Regions from separate parts of the Arthrobacter sp. 10T425 genome, predicted to be linked through region 2. Evidence: predicted binding sites of a transcription regulator. Region 2 holds the regulator's gene; the other holds the start of a gene.
What was found. Region 2 encodes LexA, which represses DNA repair genes until DNA is damaged. Its sites were predicted from a motif close to TCGAACANNTGTTCGA; they were not measured.
Positions count from the first base shown of each region.

Region 1: a site for LexA is predicted at 7,162-7,177, ahead of AC1DDH_RS01130 (DUF6504 family protein). Genes of this name have one in related genera too.

Region 1 is NZ_JBFTGZ010000001.1:223,580-235,183, reverse strand. Features, by position in the region: gene pgsA (phosphatidylinositol phosphate synthase) at 1-440, opposite strand, end outside; gene AC1DDH_RS01145 (HIT family protein) at 433-1,053, opposite strand; gene thrS (threonine--tRNA ligase) at 1,073-3,082, opposite strand; gene AC1DDH_RS01135 (DNA polymerase III subunit alpha) at 3,212-6,724, opposite strand; gene AC1DDH_RS01130 (DUF6504 family protein) at 6,721-7,056, opposite strand; gene AC1DDH_RS01125 (hypothetical protein) at 7,259-7,645, shown strand; gene AC1DDH_RS01120 (chorismate mutase) at 7,653-7,979, opposite strand; gene AC1DDH_RS01115 (VOC family protein) at 7,994-8,416, shown strand; gene AC1DDH_RS01110 (SOS response-associated peptidase) at 8,474-9,220, opposite strand; gene AC1DDH_RS01105 (mycoredoxin) at 9,481-9,738, shown strand; gene AC1DDH_RS01100 (S-(hydroxymethyl)mycothiol dehydrogenase) at 9,871-10,956, shown strand; gene AC1DDH_RS01095 (MBL fold metallo-hydrolase) at 10,953-11,604, shown strand, end outside.
Region 2 is NZ_JBFTGZ010000019.1:45,559-57,162, reverse strand. Features, by position in the region: gene AC1DDH_RS18500 (ATP-dependent DNA helicase) at 1-1,950, shown strand, start outside; gene lexA (transcriptional repressor LexA) at 2,063-2,812, opposite strand; gene AC1DDH_RS18490 (LysM peptidoglycan-binding domain-containing protein) at 3,345-3,749, shown strand; gene AC1DDH_RS18485 (histidinol-phosphate transaminase) at 3,818-4,936, shown strand; gene hisB (imidazoleglycerol-phosphate dehydratase HisB) at 5,008-5,634, shown strand; gene hisH (imidazole glycerol phosphate synthase subunit HisH) at 5,631-6,380, shown strand; gene AC1DDH_RS18470 (hypothetical protein) at 6,381-6,539, shown strand; gene priA (bifunctional 1-(5-phosphoribosyl)-5-((5-phosphoribosylamino)methylideneamino)imidazole-4-carboxamide isomerase/phosphoribosylanthranilate isomerase PriA) at 6,581-7,327, shown strand; gene AC1DDH_RS18460 (SseB family protein) at 7,390-8,283, shown strand; gene AC1DDH_RS18455 (MFS transporter) at 8,346-9,659, shown strand; gene AC1DDH_RS18450 (DUF1844 domain-containing protein) at 9,831-10,217, opposite strand; gene infC (translation initiation factor IF-3) at 10,655-11,604, shown strand, end outside.

The DNA.
Region 1 (11,604 bases), on a different contig from region 2:
ATGCCCACGTTGGCGTGGAAGCCCAGGGCCTCGGCCTTGGCCCGCGCATAGGAGACCACCATGCCGAGCACCAGGCAGAGAATCGCGGCGACGGCGACGGCCGGGTTGGCGCCGCCGGTGAAAAACCAGACGGCGACGCCGGCGAACAGGGCGCCGTCGGCCACGCGGTCAAGGGTGGAGTCCAGGAAATTGCCCCACCGGCCGCCGCGGTGCTGCATCCGGGCCATGATGCCGTCAATAACGTCGGAGAAAATGAACGCCGTGATGAACACGGTCCCCCAGAAGAGCTGCCCGAGCGGGTAGAACACGAGAGCGCCGATCACGACGCCGAGCGTGCCGACCACGGTCACGGCGTCGGGAGAGACCCCGATCCTCAGCAGCCAGCGGGCAACCGGGGAAAACAGGGCGGTGAAGAAGCCCCGGGCGTGCCTGTTAAGCATCCTTCTCCCCCGCTGTGTCCTGCGGCGCGGGCATTTCCTGCGGCCATGCGTCGGCGACCTGCTGACGGACCTCTCCGAGGGTCTGCGTGACCGCCTTGGTCTGGGCAATGATGGGGAAGAAATTTCCGTCACCGCCCCAGCGCGGCACCACGTGCTGGTGCAGGTGGCCGGCGATGCCCGCCCCGCCGGTGACGCCCTGGTTCATGCCCAGGTTGAAACCGGAAGGGTTGGCGACTTTGCGCAGCACCCGCATGGCCGTCTGGGTCAGTTCGGCAAATTCTGCCGTTTCCTCGACCGTGAGGTCCGTGTAGTCCGGGATGTGCCGGTAGGGGCAGACCAGCAGGTGGCCCGGGTTGTACGGAAAGAGGTTCAGCACCACGTAGCTCGTCCTTCCCCGGTAGACGATCAGGGAGTCCTCATCGCCCCGCTCGGGCGCGGCGCAGAACGGGCAGTCGTCCGGGTTCTTGAACTGGTGCTGGCCGCCCTTGATGTACGCCATCCGGTGCGGGGTCCACAGGCGCTGGAAAGCGTCCGGGACCCCGGCCAGGCTGAAGTCGTCCGTCACGGCGTGGTCGCCCGGATACTCCGGCCCGGCCCCTGTGGTTTCCTGCACGCGCTGCCCTTCCGTCTGCCTAGCTGGTCCGGTTTCGGACAGCGTCGACGATCCGCTGTACGGCCTCGGACACGGGCACGCCGTTGTCCTGACTGCCGTCGCGGAAGCGGAAGGACACGGCACCCGCCTCGGCATCGTCCCCGCCGGCGATCAGCACGAACGGGATCTTGTCCTTGCTGGCCGTGCGGATCTTCTTCGGGAAACGGTCCGAGGAGATGTCCACCTCGGCGCGGATACCGGCCGCCTTGAGCTGGTCCACGACGTCGAACATGTAGTCGTTGAAGGCTTCCGCCACCGGGATGCCCACCACCTGCACCGGTGCCAGCCAGGCGGGGAAGGCACCGGCGTAGTGCTCGGTAAGCACGCCCATGAAGCGCTCCACCGAGCCGAACAAGGCACGGTGGATCATCACGGGCCGCTGCCGGGTGCCGTCGGCGGCCTGGAACTCAAGCTCGAAGCGTTCGGGCAGGTTGAAGTCCAGCTGGATGGTGGACATCTGCCAGGTGCGGCCGAGCGCGTCCTTGGTCTGGACGGAAATCTTGGGGCCGTAGAACGCGGCTCCGCCCGGATCCGGGATGAGCTCGAGCCCGGAGGCTTCGGCTACTTCGGCGAGGGTGCGGGTGGCTTCGTCCCAGGTAGCGTCGTCGCCCACGAACTTGTCTTCGTTTTTGGTGGAGAGCTCGAGGTAGAAGTCGTCCAGGCCGTAGTCCTTGAGCAGGCCGAGGACGAAGTTCAGCGTGGTGGTGAGCTCGTCCTTCATCTGCTCGCGGGTGCAGTAGATGTGGGCGTCGTCCTGGGTCATGCCCCGGACGCGGGTCAGGCCGTGCACCACGCCGGACTTCTCGTAGCGGTAAACCGAGCCGAACTCGAAGAGCCGCAGCGGCAGTTCGCGGTAGGAGCGGCCGCGGGACCGGAAGATCAGGTTGTGCATGGGGCAGTTCATCGGCTTGAGGTAGTAGTCCTGGCCGGGCTTGCGGACCGTGCCGTCCTCGTTCAGCTCCGCGTCGATGTGCATCGCCGGGAACATGCCCTCCTTGTACCAGTCCAGGTGGCCTGAGACTTCGTAGAGGTGGCCCTTGGTGATGTGCGGGGTGTAGACGAAATCGTAGCCGGCATCGACGTGACGCTGGCGGGAGTAGTCCTCCATGGCCTTGCGGATAATGCCGCCCTTGGGGTGGAAGACCGGCAGGCCTGAGCCGAGCTCATCCGGGAAGGAGAACAGGTCCAGCTCCGCGCCGAGTTTGCGGTGGTCGCGGCGCTCTGCCTCGGCAATGCGCTCCTGGTAGGCCTTGAGCGCGTCCTTGGTGGGCCAGGCGGTGCCGTAGATGCGCTGCAGCTGCTGGTTGTTCTGGTTGCCCAGCCAGTAGGCGGCCGAGGAGCGGGTCAGGGCAAAGGCGTTGGAGATCAGCTTGGTGTTCGGCAGGTGCGGGCCGCGGCACAGATCGCACCAGATGCTGTCGCCGCTCTTGCGGTCCACGTTGTCGTAAATGGTGATGTCGCCGGCGCCGACCTCGACGTTGACGCCCTCGCCGGCCTCGGCGGCGTCATTCTTCCTGCCCAGCAGTTCGAGCTTGTAGGGCTCGTCCTTCATCGCTTCGCGGGCCTCGTCCTCGGACACCACGCGGCGAACGAACTTCTGGTTCTGGTTGATGATCTTCTGCATCATCTTTTCGAGCTGGCGGAGGTCTTCCGGGGTGAACGGTTCCGCGACGTCGAAGTCGAAGTAGAAGCCGTCCGTGATGTAGGGGCCGATGCCGAGCTTGGCGTCGGGGCGCAGCTGCTGCACGGCCTGGGCCATGACGTGGGCCGTGGAGTGGCGCAGGACGTTGAGCCCGTCCGGGGAATCAATGGTGACGGCCTCGACATTGGCGTCCTCGGGAAGGGGCTGGTCCAGGTCCTTCAACTCGCCGTTAACGCGGGCCACAACGACGTCGCGGCGCTCAAAGAAGAGTTCCGCGCCGGTGGTCCCGGTAGTCACCTTGGTCTCTTCGCCGTCGACGAGAAGGGTGATCTGCTGGGCATCTGACACGGGTGTCTCCTATTCAAAGTTAAGGCTTCGTAGCTTGTGGCGTACGGGGACCACAGCCAGCCTCGTCCATGCTATCGGTTTCTCCAGAGGCCAACCAACGCGCCACGAGCGAGCCGCACCGCCGGCCGGTCAGCCGCCCAGCCCGGTGATGGCGAGGTTCCTGCTGATCCCGTCCAGGGGGCTGGACAGGGGGCCGGACAGGTAAGGCTCCTGCCGGCCGGCGGCGCCGGGAGCCGATGCCGGGAACGGGAGGGTCTCCGGGCGGCTGAGGTCCCAGGCCATGGAGGCGCTGATGCTGATCCCCCGCGGCCCGGTCCGGCGGGTGGTGCCGCGGATCAGGAGCAGGCGGGTGCCGAACAGCAAGGGTCCGGACTGCTCCTGCGCCTCGTGGAAGAACACCGAATCCACACAGCCCGTACCGTCGTCGACGCTGATGAACACCACACGCCGGCCGCCCCTCATGGGCGGGGTCTGGGTGGCCACCCGGACCCCGGCCACCAGCACCTCCGTGCCGTTGCGCAGTCCCAGCAGCTTGTCCGCGGTGGTGACGCCCAGCCGGTCCAGCAGCGGGCGGTGGCTGGTCATGAGGTGCTCGCTGACGTCCACAGCCATCAGGTCCAGTTCCGCGCGGACGTTATCCACCATGCTGGGTGCGGGCAGTGCCGCCTTGAGGTTCGTCAACTCCACGTCCCCCAACGGCAACGCAAGCTGGCCCTCAATGACTTCCACGCCCTTCCGGAGGGGGCGGGCCTGGAGTTTTTGCAGGTGCTGGACCAGATCCGCCCGGTTGGCTTCTCCCCCGGACGCCCGGTGCAGCGAATCGAAGGCGCCCAGCTGGGCCAGTCGCTGGATGCTGGGCCGGCTGAGCCGCGACCTGGCCCGCAGGTCCGCCAGGGAGTCGTAGGGCTGGCCGGCCACAATCCGTTTCAGCTCGGCGCCGGAGAGCCCGAAGATACCGTTCAGGCTCAGCCGGATGCCCAGCCTGCCCCGGTCCGGCCCGGATTGCACCCGCTCCACCCGGTACTCGGCCTGGCTCCGGTTGATGTCGAGGGGAAGGATGGGGATCCCCAGCCGGCGGGCCTCGGCCACGAGCAGGCGTTTGGGGTACATTCCGGGGTCGTGTTCCCACAGCCCGGCGAGGAACGCCTCCGGGTGGTGTGCCTTCAGCCAGGCCGACTGGTAGGTGGGCACGGCGAAGGCGGCTCCGTGGGCCTTGCAGAACCCGAAGCTGCCAAAGGCCTTCAGCGTGCCCCAGACCTTGTCCACCACCTCGGGACTGTAATTCCGGGCCCGCGCCTCCTTCCGGAAGAACTCCTCCACCCTGGCTTCCAACACGTCGTTGCCCAGCGCACGGCGGAACTCGTCGGCCCTCGCCAGCCCGCACCCGGTCATGACGTCGAAGGTCTTGAGGATTTGTTCGTGGAAGACCGTGACCCCGTGGGTTTCCTGAAGGACAGGTTTGAGGTCCGGGTGCGGGTAGACCTCGGGAGCGAATCCGTGCCGGTGCTCCAGGAAGGGCCGGACCATGTCGGATTTCATCGGACCCGGGCGGAACAGGGAAATGTCGATAATGAGGTCGTTGAACTCCCGGGGGGCCAACTTGCCGATCAGTTCGCGCTGGCCAGGGGACTCGATCTGGAAGCAGCCCAGGGTGTGGGTGCTGCGGATCAGCTCAAAGGTGGGTTCGTCGTCGAGCGGGACCGCATTGAGGTCGATGTGACCGTCCTCGGCGATGTAGTCCGGGCCCGTCCCGTCCGGCCCGGCCGGATGCGCGCCGGCGGCCACCACCTCGGCCTTGGACGGGTGGAGCCGGATCACTTCCCGGACGGCGAAGGCCATGGCGCTCTGCATCCGGACGCCAAGGACATCGAGTTTCAGCATGCCCATGGGGTCCATGTCGTGCTTGTCGAACTGGCTCATGGGCAGGCCCAGGCCGCTGGGCTGCACGGGGGTGCGGTCCAGCAGGGTGGCGTCGCCGAGGATGACGCCGCACGGGTGCATGGAGATGTGGCGGGGCAGCCGGTCCAGCCGCTCCGTGAGGTCCACCAGCAGGTCCAGCTGCTGGTTCTCGGAGAAGCCTCGCTGCTCCACCCGGTCCGCGAATTCCTTCAGCTCGGGTTTCTCCACGAGGGCTTCGCGGAAGTGCCGGGCCGAGAACCGCCACAGCTGCTTGGCGATTTCCCCGACCTCGCCGTCGTCCATGCCCAGGGCCAGGCCGGCATCGCGCACGGCACCGCGAGCGCGGTACCCGTTCTGCATGCTCATCAGCGTGACGCGTTCGGCGCCGAAGCGCTCAAAGATCTTCCGGTAGACGTTGTGCCGTTCGGCGCTTTCGACGTCGATGTCTATATCCGGCAGCGTGGCACGGTCGCGGGAGAGGAAGCGTTCAAAGATGAGGTCGTGCTGAAGCGGGTTCACCTGGCTGATGTCGATCAGGTAGTTGACCAGGCTGGAGGCGCCCGAACCGCGCGCGGCCGCCCGGACGCCCAGGGCCAGGATCATCCGGGAGACCTCTGCGACGGTCAGGAAGTACGAGGCGAAGCCCAGCGAGTCGATGATCCGGAGCTCGTGCCCCAGCCGGGCCCTCATCTGCTGTTCCTGCTGCCCGGAGATTCCCGGGAAGCGGCGGCCGATGCCCGCCTCACACCGCAGGGTCAGTTCGGCGAGCGCGTCGCCGTCGATCCCGATCACGGATGCCTCCGGGACAACGGGCCGTTTCCAGCCCATGTCGGCTTCCGGATCCATGCGGCAGCGGTCCGCGAGCGCCTCGGTCTGGGCCAGGAGCCGTTTGAGGTCCGCCGTGCCGTAGCCGGCGGCGTGGATGATCTCCTTGCCCAGCTGCAGCATCCGGGCCGCCGATTTGAGCCAGCCCTGCCCGTTGGGCTGCAGCAGCGGGGCGGCGGAGAGCTCGGGGAGGGATTTCAGTGTCCGGGCCGAGTCCAGCACATCGGCGGTGGCCGCGCCGTCCTCAGCCACGTACCGCACAGCGTTGCTCAGCACGGCGGGCACCCCGTGTTCTGCAGCGAGTTTGAGCATGCGCACCGCGTGGGCGGTGCTCAGCGGTTCCCCGGGCGGGCTGAGCTGGGACACAACCTCTGCCGCCAACGTTCCGGGGGGCATGGCGTCCAGCCATCGTTTGAACAGGGTGCGGGGCCGCAGGTAGCGCCGGCCGCCCATGGCCCGGCCGACGTCGGAGTCCGGGCCGATCAGCACTGTCAGGACCGGCTTCAGGGTTTCCGGGTGCAGGGTGCGGGAGGCCAGTTCCGCCCGGGTGACGGCCACCGGCACTATTCCCCCGGCCTTGCCCGTGGTGCGGGCGTGGGCGTCGGAGATCAGCCGGCACAGCGCCCGGTAGCCGGCACCGTTGTTGTGTCCGTGCGCCAGCACGACGACGCGTCCCCCGAGCTGGGTGCGGTGGTCGCCGTCGTCGTCAAAGACTGCAAGGTCCACCCCGACGATTGCATCCAGCCCGGCTGCCATGCACGCCTTCAGGTGCTTGACGGTTCCGTACAGGCCGTCGCGGTCCGTGCAGGCCAGCGCGGTGGCGCCGTCAGCGGCGGCCGCGGCGGCAAGTTCCTCCGGCCAGGAGACGCCATAGTGGGCGCTGAACGCGGTGGAGACGTGCAGATGGGTGAAACTCATGCTGATTCGGGCTTCCGAAGGGGCTGCAGGGCGTCGTGGATCTTCAGGAGCCGCCACCGGCCGCTGCCGACATGCCGGGTCAGGTCAAGGGTGAGGGTGGAATCCGCGGCGTGATCCCCGGCCGCACGCACCTGGACCCGCCAGATCTCATGGTCCACCAGGCCCGGCCCGCTTCCGAGTGGCGCCCGGCGTTCCTCGGCCCACCATTGGCGGCGTTCGTACCAGCGGACGGGGTCCGCGCAGACCGTGTAGCGCCGGCCGGCCCAGTCGAGGCGCAGGGGCTGGCCCGAGGGCGTGCAGACGACATCCACGGACTCGCTGAAAATACCCACGTTGCCTCCCGACCCAGTCCGGGCTGGAGCCGGCCCAGTCCCCGCTTCTACTTCCTACGTCCATTCCGCATCCGGCGCCCGGAGTTCCAGGCCGCATGAATTTATTCGAACATATCTTCGAATAAAATCAGTCTACGTCGGAGAGGCGACAAAACCCAGATCGGGGGTGGACTCACGCAGGTACAGGTAGCAGGATTGAGCCATGAGCTCCCATAACGCACTCCTGAAGCACGTAAGCATCGCCGCCAAGGATCCAACCTTGGTGGCGACTTTTGATATAGACGGAAACATCCCCGGCCAGGGCGCCTACGTGGTGGGGCTCTTGGCAGCCACCCCGGACTATTCCCACCAGCGCAGGATGGGGATCGAGTTCATGAACGGCGAAGCCGTGTCCTTCTACTGCTTCAGCCACGACGGCACCGAGGAAAATTTCGACCTCAAGGGGGTCGAACACTCGGGCAACACCATTACCGGCCATTTCCCGCTTACGACTGTGCTTGGCCTGCCCAAGGGCCATCTCATGACGGCCTTCAGCGATTGTGACGGCCGGGACTATCAGGCCAACGTGCCTGTCGAAGAAGCCCTCTAGGCATCTTCTAGGAGCTGGACTTGTACACTTCCAGCTCGAGCGTGATGAAGGCATCGATCATCGCCCGGTAGGTCTTCTCGACAAGTTCGACGTCGATGTCCTTCTTTTCCGCCGTGGCGCGGACGTGTTCGATGACCCGTTCCACGCGCCCCGGCGCACGGACCTCGGCGCTGTCCGCCTTGAGGGTTCCGGCGATGCGGATCAGCCGTTCCCGGCGCCCAATCAGGGACACGATCTGCTCGTCCACCTCGTCAACAGCCACCCGCACGGCGGCGAGCTGTTCGCGGTCGGCCTTGGCGGCTTTGTCGTCTGCGTGATTTGTGGGCATGTGCATGACAGTATCGAAAGATGCAGCCACGAGTCGACTTCATATCACTAGGTGTCCGCAGTGTTGACGCCTCGCACCGCTTCTACGTCGATGGCCTCGGATGGCCGGTCTACCGGGAAGTGCCCGGGGAGGTGCTCTTCATCCAGGTCAACCACGGCCTCATCCTCTCCCTCTGGGACGTGGGACAAATGCAGTCCGAGGCGGCCACCGATCCTCCTGCCGGCATTCCGTGCATCACGCTGAGCCACAACCTGGCCAGCACGGCGGAAGTCGACTGGGTGATGGCCGAGGCCGAAACCGCGGGCGCCCGCATCGTCGCGGCACCGAAGACCCAGCCCTGGGGAGGCTACACCGGCTACTTCGCCGATCCCGACGGCTACCGCTGGGAAGTCGCCTTCAACCCCGACTGGTCGGTCGACGGCGGCGGCAAAGTAACGCTCTGACTCAGGTGACCAATACCGCCCCGTGCCTTGGCAGCCGCCAGACAGGCCGGCGTACCGCTAGAACAGGCTCCCCACCGGCTGGATGAGTTCCGGTGAGTCATTCCTGACGTTCCCGACGGCGGTGCCGACGGCGTCGATCGTCCAGCCTTCCGCGACGTCGTGCGCCCCGGCCCGGACCAGATCCACGAGCCCGGCCGCATCATCGGCCTGCGGGTCCAGCCACGTCTGCATGGTCTCGCGGTTCATGGGCAGCGGAACCCTGTCATGCAGCGCGGTCAGCTCGGCCAGCATTCCCCCGGCGTAGCCCTCCGGCGGCGAGTCGGTGGTCATGATCGAGGTCGAGAGCATCCAGCGCTCCGGGTCGCCCTCTGCCTTGGACGGGTCCCGCCACCATTCATAGAGTCCTGCGAAGACAATGGGGCGTCCGTCCTTGGGATGGACGTAGTAGGGCTGCTTGGTGCGGCCCTCGCCCTTCCACTCGTAGTAGCCATCCGCCGGGACGGCGCAGCGGCGGGCGCGGGTCGCTTTCCGGAAGGCGGGCTTCTCCAGCACGGTCTCGCTGCGGGCATTGATCATCTTGGACCCGATGCCCGGGTCCTTGGCCCAGGACGGCACCAGGCCCCAGCGCGCAATGTGCAGTTGGCGGACCGGTTCTCCCTCCACAAGCCGTTCGAGCAGGATCGGCACATCAGCCGTCGGGGCCACGTTCCACGACGGCGGAATTGCGATCTCATCCTCCAGCCCGGCATCGAATTCGGCCAGCAGGTCTCCGACGGCCCGGGCCATCACGTAGCGTCCACACATGGCATCAGCATGCCACCGCACCCATCCCATGTCATCCGCCGAGCCGCCTGAGCCCGCCGAGGTCGCCGGAAACGTGCGAAGTCGCCGGAACTTTCCGGCGATTTCGCATCTTTACCGCGAAGTCGCGTCGGACGGCGTAGGGGGCAGCGCTCTCTGCGGGAATAGCGGGCTGCAGGGTACGGTTGTTGGCAGTGACGTACGACTTCAGTGGGCGCCCGGCCTGATACGCCGGCCCCATCCACTTACTTGAGGAGAACTTCGTGGACTTCACCCCCGGATCCGGCACCATCACTATGTTTTCGACCACGTGGTGCGGCTACTGCAACCGGCTGAAGAAGCAGCTGGACGCACAGGGCATCGGGTACACCGAGATCAACATCGAGGAAGTCGAAGGCACGGCCGATCTCGTCGAGCAGCTCAACGGAGGCAACCGCACCGTCCCCACCGTGCTGTTCCCCGACGGCACCGCCGCCACCAACCCCTCCGCAGCTGAGGTCAAGAGCCGGCTCGCCGCCTAGGCCCTTCCTGCATCCCAGGACACCACCAAACCACGACGGCGCGGCCTCCCAAGGGCCGCGCCGCCGCCCGTTGTGCCAGTAACCAGTAAGTTGTGCCAGCAATCCGCGTTCCAGAACAGAGGAGCTTGTTTCATGGTCCATAAAGTCAAAGCCGCAGTTGTCCGTTCCAAGAATGCCGACGTCACCCTGGAGACGATCCTGGTGCCGGACCCGGGCCCCGGCGAGGCCCTCGTGGACATCCTCACCTGCGGTGTCTGCCACACCGATCTGCACTACAAGCAGGGCGCCATCAACGACGATTTCCCCTTCCTGCTCGGCCACGAGGCCACCGGCGTTGTCAGTGCCGTGGGACCGGACGTCACCGAGGTCGCCCCCGGGGACCGCGTGGTGCTGAACTGGCGGGCCGTCTGCGGCGAGTGCCGGGCCTGCCGCCGGGGCCAGCCGCAGTACTGCTTCAATACCCACAACGCCACCCAGAAAATGACGCTGGAGGACGGCACCGAGCTGACGGCCGCGCTGGGCATCGGTGCCTTCGCCGAAAAGACCCTCGTAGCGGCCGGCCAGTGCACCAAGGTGGACGACGACGCCGATCCCGCCGCCGTCGGCCTGCTCGGCTGCGGCGTCATGGCAGGCATCGGCGCGGCGATCAACACCGGAAACGTCCAGCGCGGCGATTCGGTCGCCGTGATCGGCTGCGGCGGAGTCGGCACGGCGGCCGTCGCCGGCGCGGCGCTCGCCGGCGCCACCACCGTGATCGCCGTCGACATCGACGCCAAAAAGCTCCAGCGCGCCAAGGACCTCGGCGCCACCCACACGGTGGACTCCTCCGCCGTCGACCCCGTCGAAGCGATCCGCGAACTGACCGGCGGTTTCGGCGCCGATGTGGTGATCGACGCCGTCGGCCGCCCGGAAACATACAAGCAGGCCTTCTACGCCCGGGACCTCGCCGGCACGGTGGTCCTGGTGGGTGTGCCGAGCCCCGAGATGACCCTGGAACTGCCGCTGCTGGATGTGTTCGGGCGCGGCGGCTCCCTGAAGTCCTCCTGGTACGGCGACTGCCTGCCTTCGCGCGACTTCCCCACGCTCATCAGCCTCTACCGTCAGGGCAAGCTGGACCTGGACGCCTTCGTGACGGAGCGGATCACGATCGACCAGATCGAGGAGGCCTTCACGAAGATGCATGCCGGCGCTGTGCTGCGCTCGGTGGTGGAGCTGTGAACGCCGGCCCTGTGAGCATCCGGATCGACCGGCTGGTCACCTCCGGGACGTTTTCCCTCGACGGCGGCACCTGGGATGTTGAGAACAACGTCTGGATCCTCGGGGACGACGCCGAATGCGTCATCATCGACCCGGCCCACGATCCCGCTGCCGTGGCCGCGGCCGTCTCGGGCCGGAAGGTCACCGCAATCCTGCTCACGCACGGCCACGATGACCACATCAGCGCCGTGGGCGAGGTCCGGACGCTCGTGAACGCGCCCGTGTACCTGCACCGGGACGACTGGATGCTGTGGGAGCGGGTGTTCCCCGGCACCGAGCCGGACCACGCCATTGCCGACGGCGACACGTTCGACGTCGCAGGGGCAAGACTCGTGGCACGGCACACCCCCGGCCACTCGCCCGGGTCAGTGTGCTTCCTTCTCGAAAGCGAAGGCACCGTGCTTGGCGAAAATACAGTGTTCAGCGGGGACACGCTGTTCCAGGGTGGCCCCGGGGCGACGGGCCGATCCTTCAGCGATTTCCCGACCATCATCGAGTCCATCCGGACCCGGCTCCTGCCGCTCCCGGCCGACACGACGGTCCGGACCGGCCACGGGGAACCCACAACGATCGGCGCCGAAGCGCCGCACCTTGAGGAATGGATCGCCC
Region 2 (11,604 bases):
GAAATGGCCCGGCAGGTGGCGCGCGCGATAGACAGCGGTGATCACCTGCTGGTCCAGGCCGGCACCGGCACCGGCAAGTCGCTGGCCTACCTGATTCCGCTGATCGCGCATTCGCTGACCAGCAACAAGCCCACGCTGGTCTCCACCGCCACCCTGGCGCTGCAAACGCAGATTGTGGGCCGTGACCTGCCCAGGCTGCTTAAGACCATCACCCCTGCCCTGGAGCGGCCCGTCAAGGTCGCCCTGGTCAAGGGCCGGTCCAACTACGTCTGCCGGCACAAACTCGAGGGCGGCTTCCCGTCCGAAGAACCTTCCGAGGGACAGCTGTTTTCCCTCGGCGAGGACACGTCCGTGCCGCACTTCGCCGCCGCACTTGGCGGGCCGTCCTCCCAGCTGGGCAAGGAAGTTGTCCGGCTGCGCGAATGGGCCGAGGAGACCGCCACGGGGGACCGCGACGAGCTCATGCCGGGCGTCACGGACCGGGCCTGGCGCCAGGTCTCGGTCACCTCCATGGAGTGCCTCGGCGCGCAAAAATGCCCGCTCGCGGCCGAATGCTTCAGCGAGCTGGCACGGCAGAACGCCGCCGATGCCGACGTCGTGGTCACCAACCACGCCATGCTCGCCGTCAGTGCCTTCGAAGGCCTGGCGGTGCTGCCCGAGTACGACGTCGTCGTGGTGGATGAAGCACACGAACTTCAGGACCGCGTCACGGGCGCGGTCTCGGGCCAGCTCTCCGTGGCGATGGTGCACGCCGCCGCGTCCGGGGCCCGGAAGCACACGGGCATCACCGTGGATGCGCTGAACAATGCCGCCGCCCACCTGGAGCTCGCCATCGACGGCGTCCCCAGCGGGCTGATGCCCAACGGCCTGAACAGCGATCAGCTGGACTGCATCGACCAGCTGCGCGACGCGTGCCGCGCCGCCCTGTCCGATTCCAAGGGCGACAGCTCCGTGTCGGCGGACGGCGGACGGCAGCTGGCCCGCTCGCGCCTCATGGTCATCCTGGAGCTCTGTGAACGCCTCCTGGCCGCGCGCGAAAACCGCGAAGTCGTGTGGTTCTCCCGCAACAGCAGCTTCGACCCGGCGCAGGGCTACTCCCAGCCGGACGAGAGCGCGCCGGCGTTGATCAACGTTGCCCCGCTGAGCGTCGCAGGGCGGTTGCGCGAGGGCCTGTTCGCGGACCACACCGTCATCCTCACCTCGGCCACACTGGCCATCGGCGCTGCCTTCGAACCCGCCGCCGGCGGCCTGGGCCTGGTTGGCAACGGCGCCCCGAGCTGGACCGGCGTCGACGTCGGCTCCCCGTTCGACTACCCGAAGCAGGGCATCCTCTACGTAGCCAGGCACCTGCCCAAACCCAGCCGCGGAACGTCCCCCGAGGCCCTGGACGAACTCGAGAAGCTGATCCGCGCCTCCGGCGGAGGCGCCCTGTGCCTGTTCTCCTCGCGGCGCGCCGCAGAGGAAGCAGCCGAGGCCATGCGGCCCCGGCTGGGCCTCAGCATCCTGTGCCAGGGGGAGTCGACCATGACGGCGCTCGTGCGGCAGTTTGCCGACGAACCTGACACGTGTTTGTTCGGCACCATGTCCCTCTGGCAGGGCGTCGACGTCCCTGGCGTGTCCTGCCGGCTGGTGGTCATCGACCGGATACCCTTCCCGCGGCCGGACGACCCGCTGATGACGGCACGTTCGCGGGCCGTGGCCCAGGCCGGCGGCAATGGCTTCATGGCCGTCTCGGCCACGCACGCCGCCATCCGCCTCGCGCAGGGCGCCGGACGGCTGATCCGCTCGACCTCGGATAAGGGCGTGGTGGCAGTGCTGGATTCGCGGCTCTCCACGGAGCGTTACGGCGGCTTCCTGCGCGCCGCGCTGCCGCCGTTCTGGCCCACCACCGATTCATCGATAGCCATGGCAGCCCTGAAGCGCCTGGCGAAAGACTCCGCGAAAGCCTAAGTCCCAAACCGGGGCCGCCACCCTGCGCCGGAAATCCGCCGCGGGGTGGCCGCTCCGAACTGGCAGCATGCCCCGGATGGCTAAGGGGAGCGCAGTTTAGAGAGAGCGCAGTTTAGAGGGAGCGCAGTACCGATACGACCTTGCCCATGATGACGGCGTGGTCGCCCAGGATGGGCTCGTACTGGGTGTTTTGCGGCAACAGCCACGTGTGGCCGTCCCGCTGGCGGAAGGTCTTGACCGTGGCTTCGTCGTCCAGCAGGGCGGCAACGATATCGCCGTTCACGGCATCACCCTGGCGGCGGACAACCACCCAGTCGCCGTCGCAGATGGCGGCGTCGATCATCGAGTCGCCGGCCACCTTGAGCATGAAGAGTTCGCCATGGCCCACGAGTTGGCGGGGCAGCGGCATGACGTCCTCCACCACCTGGTCCGCGAGGATCGGCCCGCCGGCGGCGATGCGTCCGACGAACGGCACCATTGCCGTGTCAGTGGCGCTGGCGAGCTCGGTTACCGACAGGCCGCCGACGGCCCGCAAGGGGCTGGACTTCTCGATACCAGATATCGGCGTGGCCCCCTCGTCCAGGGTCAGCGGCATGAGCACTTCCATGGCCCGGGGCCGCTTCGGATCACGCCGCAGGTAGCCAAGCTTTTCCAGTTGGGAGAGCTGGTGGGTCACGCTCGACAGGCTGGCGAGACCGACGGTGTCTCCGATTTCGCGCATGGACGGCGGGTAGCCCTTGTCCGTGACGGACCGCTGGATGGTCTCCAGGATTTTCTTTTGCCGGACGGTGAGGCTCTTGGGGGCCCGGGCGGGCTGCGGGCTCCGTGGGGTGGCCCTGCCGCCGGTGGCTTGTGCTGCCATGTTCGCCAACGCCTTTCCGTTCCGCCCGGCTGCCGTGGCTGCTGTCACCGGGAACTTCCGGCCTGAAATGTCAGACCCTGCTGATCAACTACGAATGAATTCCCACTGGTAGTTCGAAAGTGGGAGTTCGAAAGTGGTTGTCCTGTCCCTCAAAAATAGGCCAGCCGCAGACCTTTTTCAAACATTTGTTCTAGCGAGTCTCGACATCGTTCGTTAGTAAGTGCTAAAACAGAACTAGCAAGATTCGAATATGTGTTCGATTCCGACGATCTGGGTTCGCAGGCAATGTTCGTTTCTATGTTCGAAGGTTCGGCCGGTTGGCGGCGAGTACGTGAGTACGCCGGGCGGCAACTTATGGTCCAGGAGGGCTCAGTTCATGTCAGTTTCAAGCGCGTTTGACGGCACTAACATTCAGGGCGTCACGACCCGCCACCGTGGTGTTGGTCCGGGTGGCGCAGCGGATCGCCGCAGCATCGGACACGGCAGCATCGGACACGGCGGCCTCGCCCAAAGCGGTTCCAGTCACGGCAACGTGTACCCGCTCAACGCCAGGCGCCGCGGCTCCGCGCCGTCGCGGGCGCAGCAAGGAGCCGCCGCCGCGGTTTCCGGCGGCCGGACCAAGCAGCCGCCGCTTCGGCTCACCCGGCGCGGACGCTTCGTCTTTTTCGGCGTCCCCCTGATTCTGCTGGCGGCGTTCATCCTGTCCTTCAGCGGATTCCTCAACGCTCCCGCGAAAGCGGCAGATTCCGCAGACCAGCTCTCGGTGACGCCGACCGTATCCGTCACAGTCCAACCGGGGGAGTCCCTCTGGGCCATTGCCGGGTCGGTGGCCCCGGAGCGCGATCCCCGCGATGTTGTGGCCGATATCGTGCAGTTGAACAATCTGGACGCCGCGCGTGTGATGCCGGGCCAGCAACTGTTTGTTCCGTCCAAGTAGCCACCCCCGGGTGCCGTCGCGGGCGTCACAGTTTCAGCGCCCGTCCCGCTACCACTTAAACTGGTCACGTGACTGACCAGCTTGAGCGCCTCAACCGACTGCCCCTCCGAACCAATCTGCGTGGCCTGCGTCCGTATGGCGCGCCGCAGCTGGACGTCCCCATCCTGCTCAACGTCAACGAGAACACCCATGGGGTCCCGGCCGATGTCCGCGCCGCGATTACCGAAGCCGTGAGCGCCGCCGCTGCCGGGCTGAACCGCTATCCGGACCGCGAATTCACCGAATTGCGCGAAGCCCTCGCCGAATACCTTGGCCATGGGCTGGACGCGGAGAACATCTGGGCCGCGAATGGTTCCAACGAAGTCCTTCAGCAAATCCTCCAGGCCTTCGGAGGCCCTGGCCGGACGGCCCTCGGGTTCCCTCCCACGTATTCGATGTACCCGCTGCTGGCCTCCGGCACGGATACGGAGTACGTCGTCGGGGCCCGCGCGTCCGACTATGGGCTCAGTGCGGAATCAGCGGCACAGCAAGTCCGCGAGCTTCAGCCCAACATTGTCTTCCTCTGTTCCCCGAACAACCCGACCGGCACGGGGCTGGGCCTTGATGTGGTCGAGGCAGTCTATGACGCCGGCGAGGCCAGCCAGACCATCGTGATCGTCGACGAGGCCTATCACGAGTTCGCCCACGACGGCACGCCCAGTGCCCTCACCCTGCTGCCTGGCCGGGAGCGGCTCATCGTCTCGCGCACCATGAGCAAGGCCTTCGCCCTCGCGGGTGCGCGGCTCGGCTACATGGCCGCGGCCCCGGAGGTCGCGGATGCCCTGCGCCTGGTCCGTCTCCCGTACCACCTCTCCGCTATCACCCAGGCTGCGGCCCTGGCTGCCCTGCGCCACCGGGAGGCGCTCATGGCGGACGTCGAGGACATCAAGCGCCAGCGCGACCGGATCGTGTCGGAACTGACGCGGTTGGGCTTGGCCCCGGCCGCGTCTGATTCCAACTACGTGTTCTTCGGCGGCCTCGAGAACCCCCATGAGGTTTGGCAGCGCATGCTGGACGCCGGTGTCCTCATCCGCGACGTCGGTATTCCGGGGCACCTGCGCGTCACCGCCGGCACTGAGACAGAAACCACAGCCTTCCTGGAGGCACTTGAACTCATCCTGGCCGGCTCCGCAAAGCCGCAGGCCTAGACTTGGTGGGGAGCCCAATCGTCCCCGCCAGATTGCCCAACACCCTGCCTTCTTCCAAAGGACACATCTACATGAGCACCACCGGATCCACCGCCGCCGAGGGCCGGACCGCACGCATGGAACGGACCACCAGCGAGTCCTCGGTCCTGGTCGAGATCAACCTGGACGGCACCGGCGTTTCAGACATCAGCACGTCGGTCCCGTTCTACGACCACATGCTGACGGCCCTCAGCAAGCACTCCTTGATCGACATGACCGTCAAGGCCACCGGCGACACCCACATCGATGTCCACCACACTGTCGAGGACGTGGCCATCACTTTCGGCGAGGTTCTGCGGACCGCCCTGGGCAACAAAGCCGGGATCCGCCGTTTTGGCGAGGCGACCGTTCCCCTCGATGAGGCCCTCGCGCAAGCTGTCGTGGACGTCTCCGGCCGTCCCTACCTGGTCCACGCCGGCGAGCCGGCAGGACAGGAATACCACCTGATCGGCGGCCACTTTACGGGCTCCCTGACCCGCCACGTCTTCGAGGCGATCACCCTTCACGCGGGGATCTGCCTGCACATGAACGTCACTGCCGGGCGTGACCCCCACCACATCGTCGAGGCCCAGTTCAAGGCCTTTGCCCGTGCCCTGCGCGCAGCCGTCGAGCCGGATCCCCGCGTCGAGGGCATCCCGTCGACAAAGGGTGCTTTGTGACCGGCCCTGTGCTCCGCGACGGGGCCATCATCGACCCCGCCGCCGCGGCCAAGCCGGTCTCCCCGCAGGGAAAGCCCACAGTTACGGTGCTGGACTACGGCTCCGGGAATGTCCGGTCCGCCGTCCGCGCGCTGGAGCGGGCCGGCGCCGAAGTCATCCTCAGCTCCAAGCCTGAGGATGTCCTCAATGCCGACGGCCTCGTCGTCCCCGGTGTCGGCGCCTTCGAAACCGTCATGCGCGAACTCAAGGCCGTTGACGCCATCCGCATGATCGGCCGCCGTGTCGCCGGAGGCCGCCCCGTGCTGGCCATTTGCGTCGGGCTCCAAGTGCTGTTCGAGGCCGGCGTCGAACACGGCACCGAAGCCGAGGGCATGGGGGAATGGCCCGGCAAGGTGGAACTGTTGCCTGCCGACGTCGTGCCCCACATGGGCTGGAACACCGTCGCCGTCCCCGAAGGGTCCAGGCTCTTCGCCGGGGTTGAGGACGAGCGCTTCTACTTCGTGCACTCCTACGGTGTCCAGAAGTGGGACTTCGACGTCATCCAGCCGCGGATGGCTGCGCCGCTGGTGACCTGGTCCGACCACGGTGCCCCGTTCATCGCGGCCGTGGAAAACGGCCCGCTGTGTGCCACCCAGTTCCACCCGGAGAAGTCCGGCGACGCCGGCGCCCGGCTGCTGCGCAACTGGGTCCAGAGCCTGCGCCCCGCAGCCCCGGACCTTACCGCAGCCCCGGAAGGGACCGCCTAGATGTGGTCCCTGGTGCTCATGGGCGTGGCCGGCCTGCTGGTTGGCGGCGGGATCTCCTTCCGCCAGCAGAAAAGTCCGCTCTGGGTGCAGATCGTTTTCTACATCCTCGCCGGCATGTCACTGCTGGCCGCCTACCTCCTGACCCTGCCGGCGTCCTGACCGCCCCTCCCCACCACCATCCCCAAGCTGAGGACTCCACGATGACCACCGAAACCCCGCTGCCCGTACTCGAGCTCCTGCCCGCCGTCGACGTCGTCAACGGACAGGCCGTCCGGCTCGTACAGGGCGAAGCCGGCAGCGAGACGAGCTACGGCACCCCGCTGGAGGCCGCCCTCAACTGGCAGCAGCAGGGGGCTGAGTGGGTGCATCTGGTCGACCTGGACGCCGCGTTCGGGCGCGGCTCCAACGCCGAGCTCCTGCGCGAGGTCGTCGGCCGGCTCGATATCAAGGTGGAGCTCTCCGGCGGCCTTCGCGACGACGAATCCCTTGAGAAGGCCCTCGATCTCGGCGTCGCACGCGTCAACCTGGGCACGGCGGCACTGGAAAACCCGGAATGGACGGCCCGGGTGATCGAGCGCTTCGGCGACAAGATTGCCGTCGGCCTGGATGTCCGCGGCACCACCCTCGCCGGCCGGGGCTGGACCAAGGAAGGCGGGGACCTCTGGGACGTGCTCGGCCGCCTCGAGGACGCCGGCTGCGCCCGGTACGTCGTGACCGATGTGACCAAGGACGGCACGCTCCAGGGCCCCAACGTCGAACTCCTGCGCCAGATGGTCGAGAAAACGGGCAAGCCGGTGGTCGCCTCCGGCGGCATTTCCAGCCTCGAGGATCTCAAGGTCCTGCGCTCCCTGGTGCCGCTCGGCGTCGAAGGCGCCATCGTCGGCAAGGCCCTCTACAACGGCAACTTCACCCTGCCCGAGGCCCTCGACGTCGCCGGCCGCCGCTAGCGGCGAAGGCGCCCATGACGCACTCCAACGACACCCACGACCCCAATAACCGCCACGAGACAATGCAGGCAGGGACCGGGGCCGGTCCCGTCCGGCATCTGCCCGGGCACATCGCGGCGGCCCTTGCCGGCGCCGGCGGGGCCACCGACTCCGCCGGCCAACCCTGGGCAGGGCGCAGCCTGTCCGGCGATGACGCCAAGATCCATAATTTCGACGACGACGACGGCACCGCCGACGCCGGCTATCTGGCGGCTTTGTCCGACCTCGCCGCGGGCACTGGCGACGAGGCGGCCGTGGTGGCCGCGCTGGCCACCGCCCGGGTGTTCGTGCCAATCCTCGCCCAGCTCGCCGAAGAGGGCGAGGCCGCGGCCGGGCCCAGCGGGGATCCGCTGCACTCGGACAAGCAGGCCGACATGGCCCTGGTGACGCTCAGGGCGCCGGACGGGCGGACGGCCATGCCGGTGTTCACCTCGGCGGCGTCACTGACGGCGTGGCACCCGGAGGCCAGGCCGGTCGCCGTGTACGCGGCCCGGGCCGCCTTGTCAGCGGTCGCGGAAGGCGCGGAGCTGCTCGTGCTCGATCCCGGCTCGGAAGTGACGTTCGTGGTCCGCCGGCCGGCAGTCTGGGCCCTCGCCCAGCAGCAGCCATGGACGCCGTCATACGCCGATCCCGATCTCGCGGGTGCACTCGGGGAAGGCGCGGTTGGCTTTCCGGCGGTCCGCCGTGTTGAAATTCATCCGGGGGGTGGAGTTGCCTCGGCCACGGCCGATGGCAGGCGGCTCCCCGGTGGGGGAGCCGGCCCGGAACTCCGTGTGGTCCTCTACCTTGAAGACGGTCTCGACGCCGCCGGCGTGCAGTCGATCGTCGCCGGTCTCAATAACGCCTGGGCCCGGAATGAAATCTTTGCCGAGCGGGTTGATTCGATCGAGGTCAAGCTGCAGCGCGCAGCACCATAGCTGACGGCCCAACGGGGGGACCTCCCGGTCCTGCCGTGGGCAGTACCAGAAGGATATAGTCCGTGAATTTCGCGCTTTACCGTCAGCTGCTGGCGATCCGGCCCATCAGGCGCCTCCTGTTGGTCGGCATGATCGCCCGCATACCGCACTCGGCGGCCGGCGTCCTGCTGACCCTGCACATCGTCCTGACCCTCGGCCAGGGCTACGCCGCCGCCGGAGCGGCCGCCGCCGTGATGACGATCGGTATCGCCGTCGGCGCGCCCTGGCGCGGACGCCGGGTCGACACCGTGGGGCTGCGAAAGGCGCTGATTCCGTCTGTGGTCTCCGAGGCCGTGATCTGGTCGATCGTGCCGCACGTGTCCTACGAGGCCCTGTTGCCCCTGGTCTTCATCGGGGGCCTGCTGACCCTGCCCATCTTCAGCGTGGTGCGGCAGTCGCTGGGCGTGCTGGCCCCCGGGGAACAGCGCCGGACTGCCTTTGCGCTCGACGCCATCGCCACCGAGCTGGTCTTCATGATCGGCCCGGCCGTCGGAGCCGTCGTCGCGACCAGCGGCCAGTCCGTCCTGGGCCTGACAGTCGTGGGAGTGGCCACATCCGTCTCCGGGCTCTTCCTCATGTGGTTCAACCCGCCCACCCGGAGTGCTTCCCCGGACGCCGGGCTTGAGGCGCAGGAGCTGGAGTGCGCGGAAGCCGCAGTGGTCGCCGCCGCGCCGGCCCACCTGCAGGAGGCAGCAGCCGAACTGGCACCCCTGGCGGCCGCCGCCGAGGAGCGCCGCCGGCGGGGATCCGGCCTGCGCCACAGGGTCATCCACAACTTCAGCTGGTTCACCGCCGCCGTAGCCGCCGTGTTTGCCGTCGGCGCCGGTGCCGGCATGGTCCTCAGCGGCACCGACGTCGGCATCGTCGCGGCGCTCCAGACCGGCGGCCACCAGGCCGAAATCGGCATCGTGTTCCTCTTCTGGTGCGCGGCCTCGGTGGTGGGCGGCGTCCTCTACGGTGCCATGCACCGGGCCGTTTCCCCGATCCTCCTGTTGCTGGGGATGTCAGCGCTGACGGTCCCGATGGCCTTCGCGACCGACGTCTGGACGCTCAGCCTGCTCGCGTTGCTGCCGGGTCTGCTGTGCGCGCCGGTGTTGTCCGCGGCCTCGGAAAAGGTGGCCGAACTGGTGGATGAAAGCCGGCGTGGCGAGGCGATGGGCTGGTACGGGTCATCGCTCACCGGCGGAGTGGCCCTGGGCGCGCCGCTTGCCGGGCTGTTCATTGACCTCATCGGCCCGTCGGCCGGCTTCGTCTCAGTGGGGTTGGCGGGCGTGGCCCTCTGCCTGGTGGGACTGGCCCTGCAACAGGTCCGGCGCAGCCGCCTGGCCCGCGTCTGAACGCGGGCCTGCCGCCATTGCGCCACTCCGGGCACGCGCCCGGGCTTTGTGAACGGCAAATCCTGTGAACGGCAAATCCTGCGGACGGAAAATGGTGCGGACGGAAAATAACGACGCCGGCGGGCGGACCTGGGTGGTCCGCACGCCGGCGTTGTCCTGGCTGACGGGTGCTTAGTTGACGGGGCCGGTGTACTTCTCGCCCGGGCCCTTGCCCGGAGCGTCCGGGATGATCGATTCTTCGCGGAAGGCCAGCTGGAGCGAACGGAGTCCGTCGCGCAACGGTCCAGCGTGCTGTGAGCCGATTTCGGGCGCCGCCGCGGTCACCAGACCGGCGAGGGCGGTGATCAGCTTGCGGGCCTCGTCCAGGTCCTTGAGGTCCTGGGCATTTTCCTCGGCGGCGAGGCCGAGCTTTACCGCGGCGGCGCTCATCAGGTGCACGGCGGCCGTGGTGATGACCTCGATGGAGGGGACTTCCGAGATGTCGCGGATCTGCTGCGAGACGTCCGCTTGGGCTGCCGCGGGCTCGAAGACGTGGGAATTACTATCTGAAGTGCTCATGCTGGTAAGCTTGTCACAGACCGACTAAATGTCGTTATTCTCAAGCTTTTATAGAATGCAGTGTTCTGACTGGCAGTGCTTGTCACTGAAGTTGGCGCCCGGCGACGCATACGTGCGTTGAACGGGTGTCTTTCTGTAGAGTTGGCTTTAGTTTGCAAGCGGAGTTCTCTCCCACCCGCGTCAGCCGCGAAACTTCCTTCGGGAAGCCCCTCCTGTCCAGGAGTCAAGGTTGCCGGGTACCTGGTCGGGCACTACCTCGGACTCCGGTCCGCAGGAAGTGCATGTTGCCCCATTGAGGGCCGCAGTTCCGATCTCGAGGCCTTCGATTGCTCCGGCAATTGGGGGCCTTCTCTTTTTGCCGGTGGAATACCCCTCACGAACACAGGAGCTTTAACATTAGCGAGCCAAGAATCAATGAGCGTATCCGCGTCCCCGAGGTGCGGCTGGTCGGCCCTGCAGGCGAACAAGTAGGAATTGTCCGTATTGAGGATGCCCTGCGTTTGGCTGCCGAGTCCGATCTTGATCTCGTTGAAGTTGCACCGCAGGCGAAGCCTCCGGTGTGCAAGCTGATGGACTTCGGCAAGTACAAGTACGAAGCCGCTGTCAAGGCACGCGAGGCCCGGAAGAACCAGACCAACACGGTCCTGAAGGAAATCCGTTTCCGCCTGAAGATCGACACCCACGACTACGAAACGAAGCGCGGACACGCGCTCCGCTTCCTCGGTGCCGGCGACAAGGTCAAGGCCATGATCCAGTTCCGCGGCCGCGAGCAGCAGCGCCCCGAGATGGGCATCCGCCTGCTCCAGCGCTTCGCCGACGACGTCGCCGAAGTTGGTGTGGTGGAGTCCAGCCCGCGCATCGATGGCCGCAACATGGTCATGGTGGTTGGCCCGCTGAAGAACAAGGCCGAAGCCAAGGCGGAGGCCCGCCGCGCAACGCAGCGCGCAGAAGCCAAGGCTGAGAACGAAGCCAAGGCTTCGGGACGCGTCGATGTCTCCGGTGGCAACGCCCCGCTGACCCAGACGCTGTCGGACCTCCTGCCGGAAGGCTACGTCGTATCGCCGGAGGCACCCGCAGCGGAGGCACCCGTCGAAGAAGCCAAGGTTGAAGAGACCAAGGTCGAAGAAGCCAAGGTCGAAGAGACCAAGGTTGAAGAAGCCAAGGTTGAAGCGGCTCCGGTCGAAGAGACCAAGGCCGACGAGGCCCCCGCCCAGGACGTGCCGGCGGAAGCCGCACCGAAGGCAGCCGAGGAGCCGGCAGCAGCGAAGGCTCCGGCGGCTCCGAAGGCGGCCGAGAAGCCGGCAGCAGCGAAGGCTCCGGCGGCTCCGAAGGCCGCCGAGAAGCCGGCAGCAGCCAAGGCTCCTGCGACTCCGAAGGCCGCTCCGGC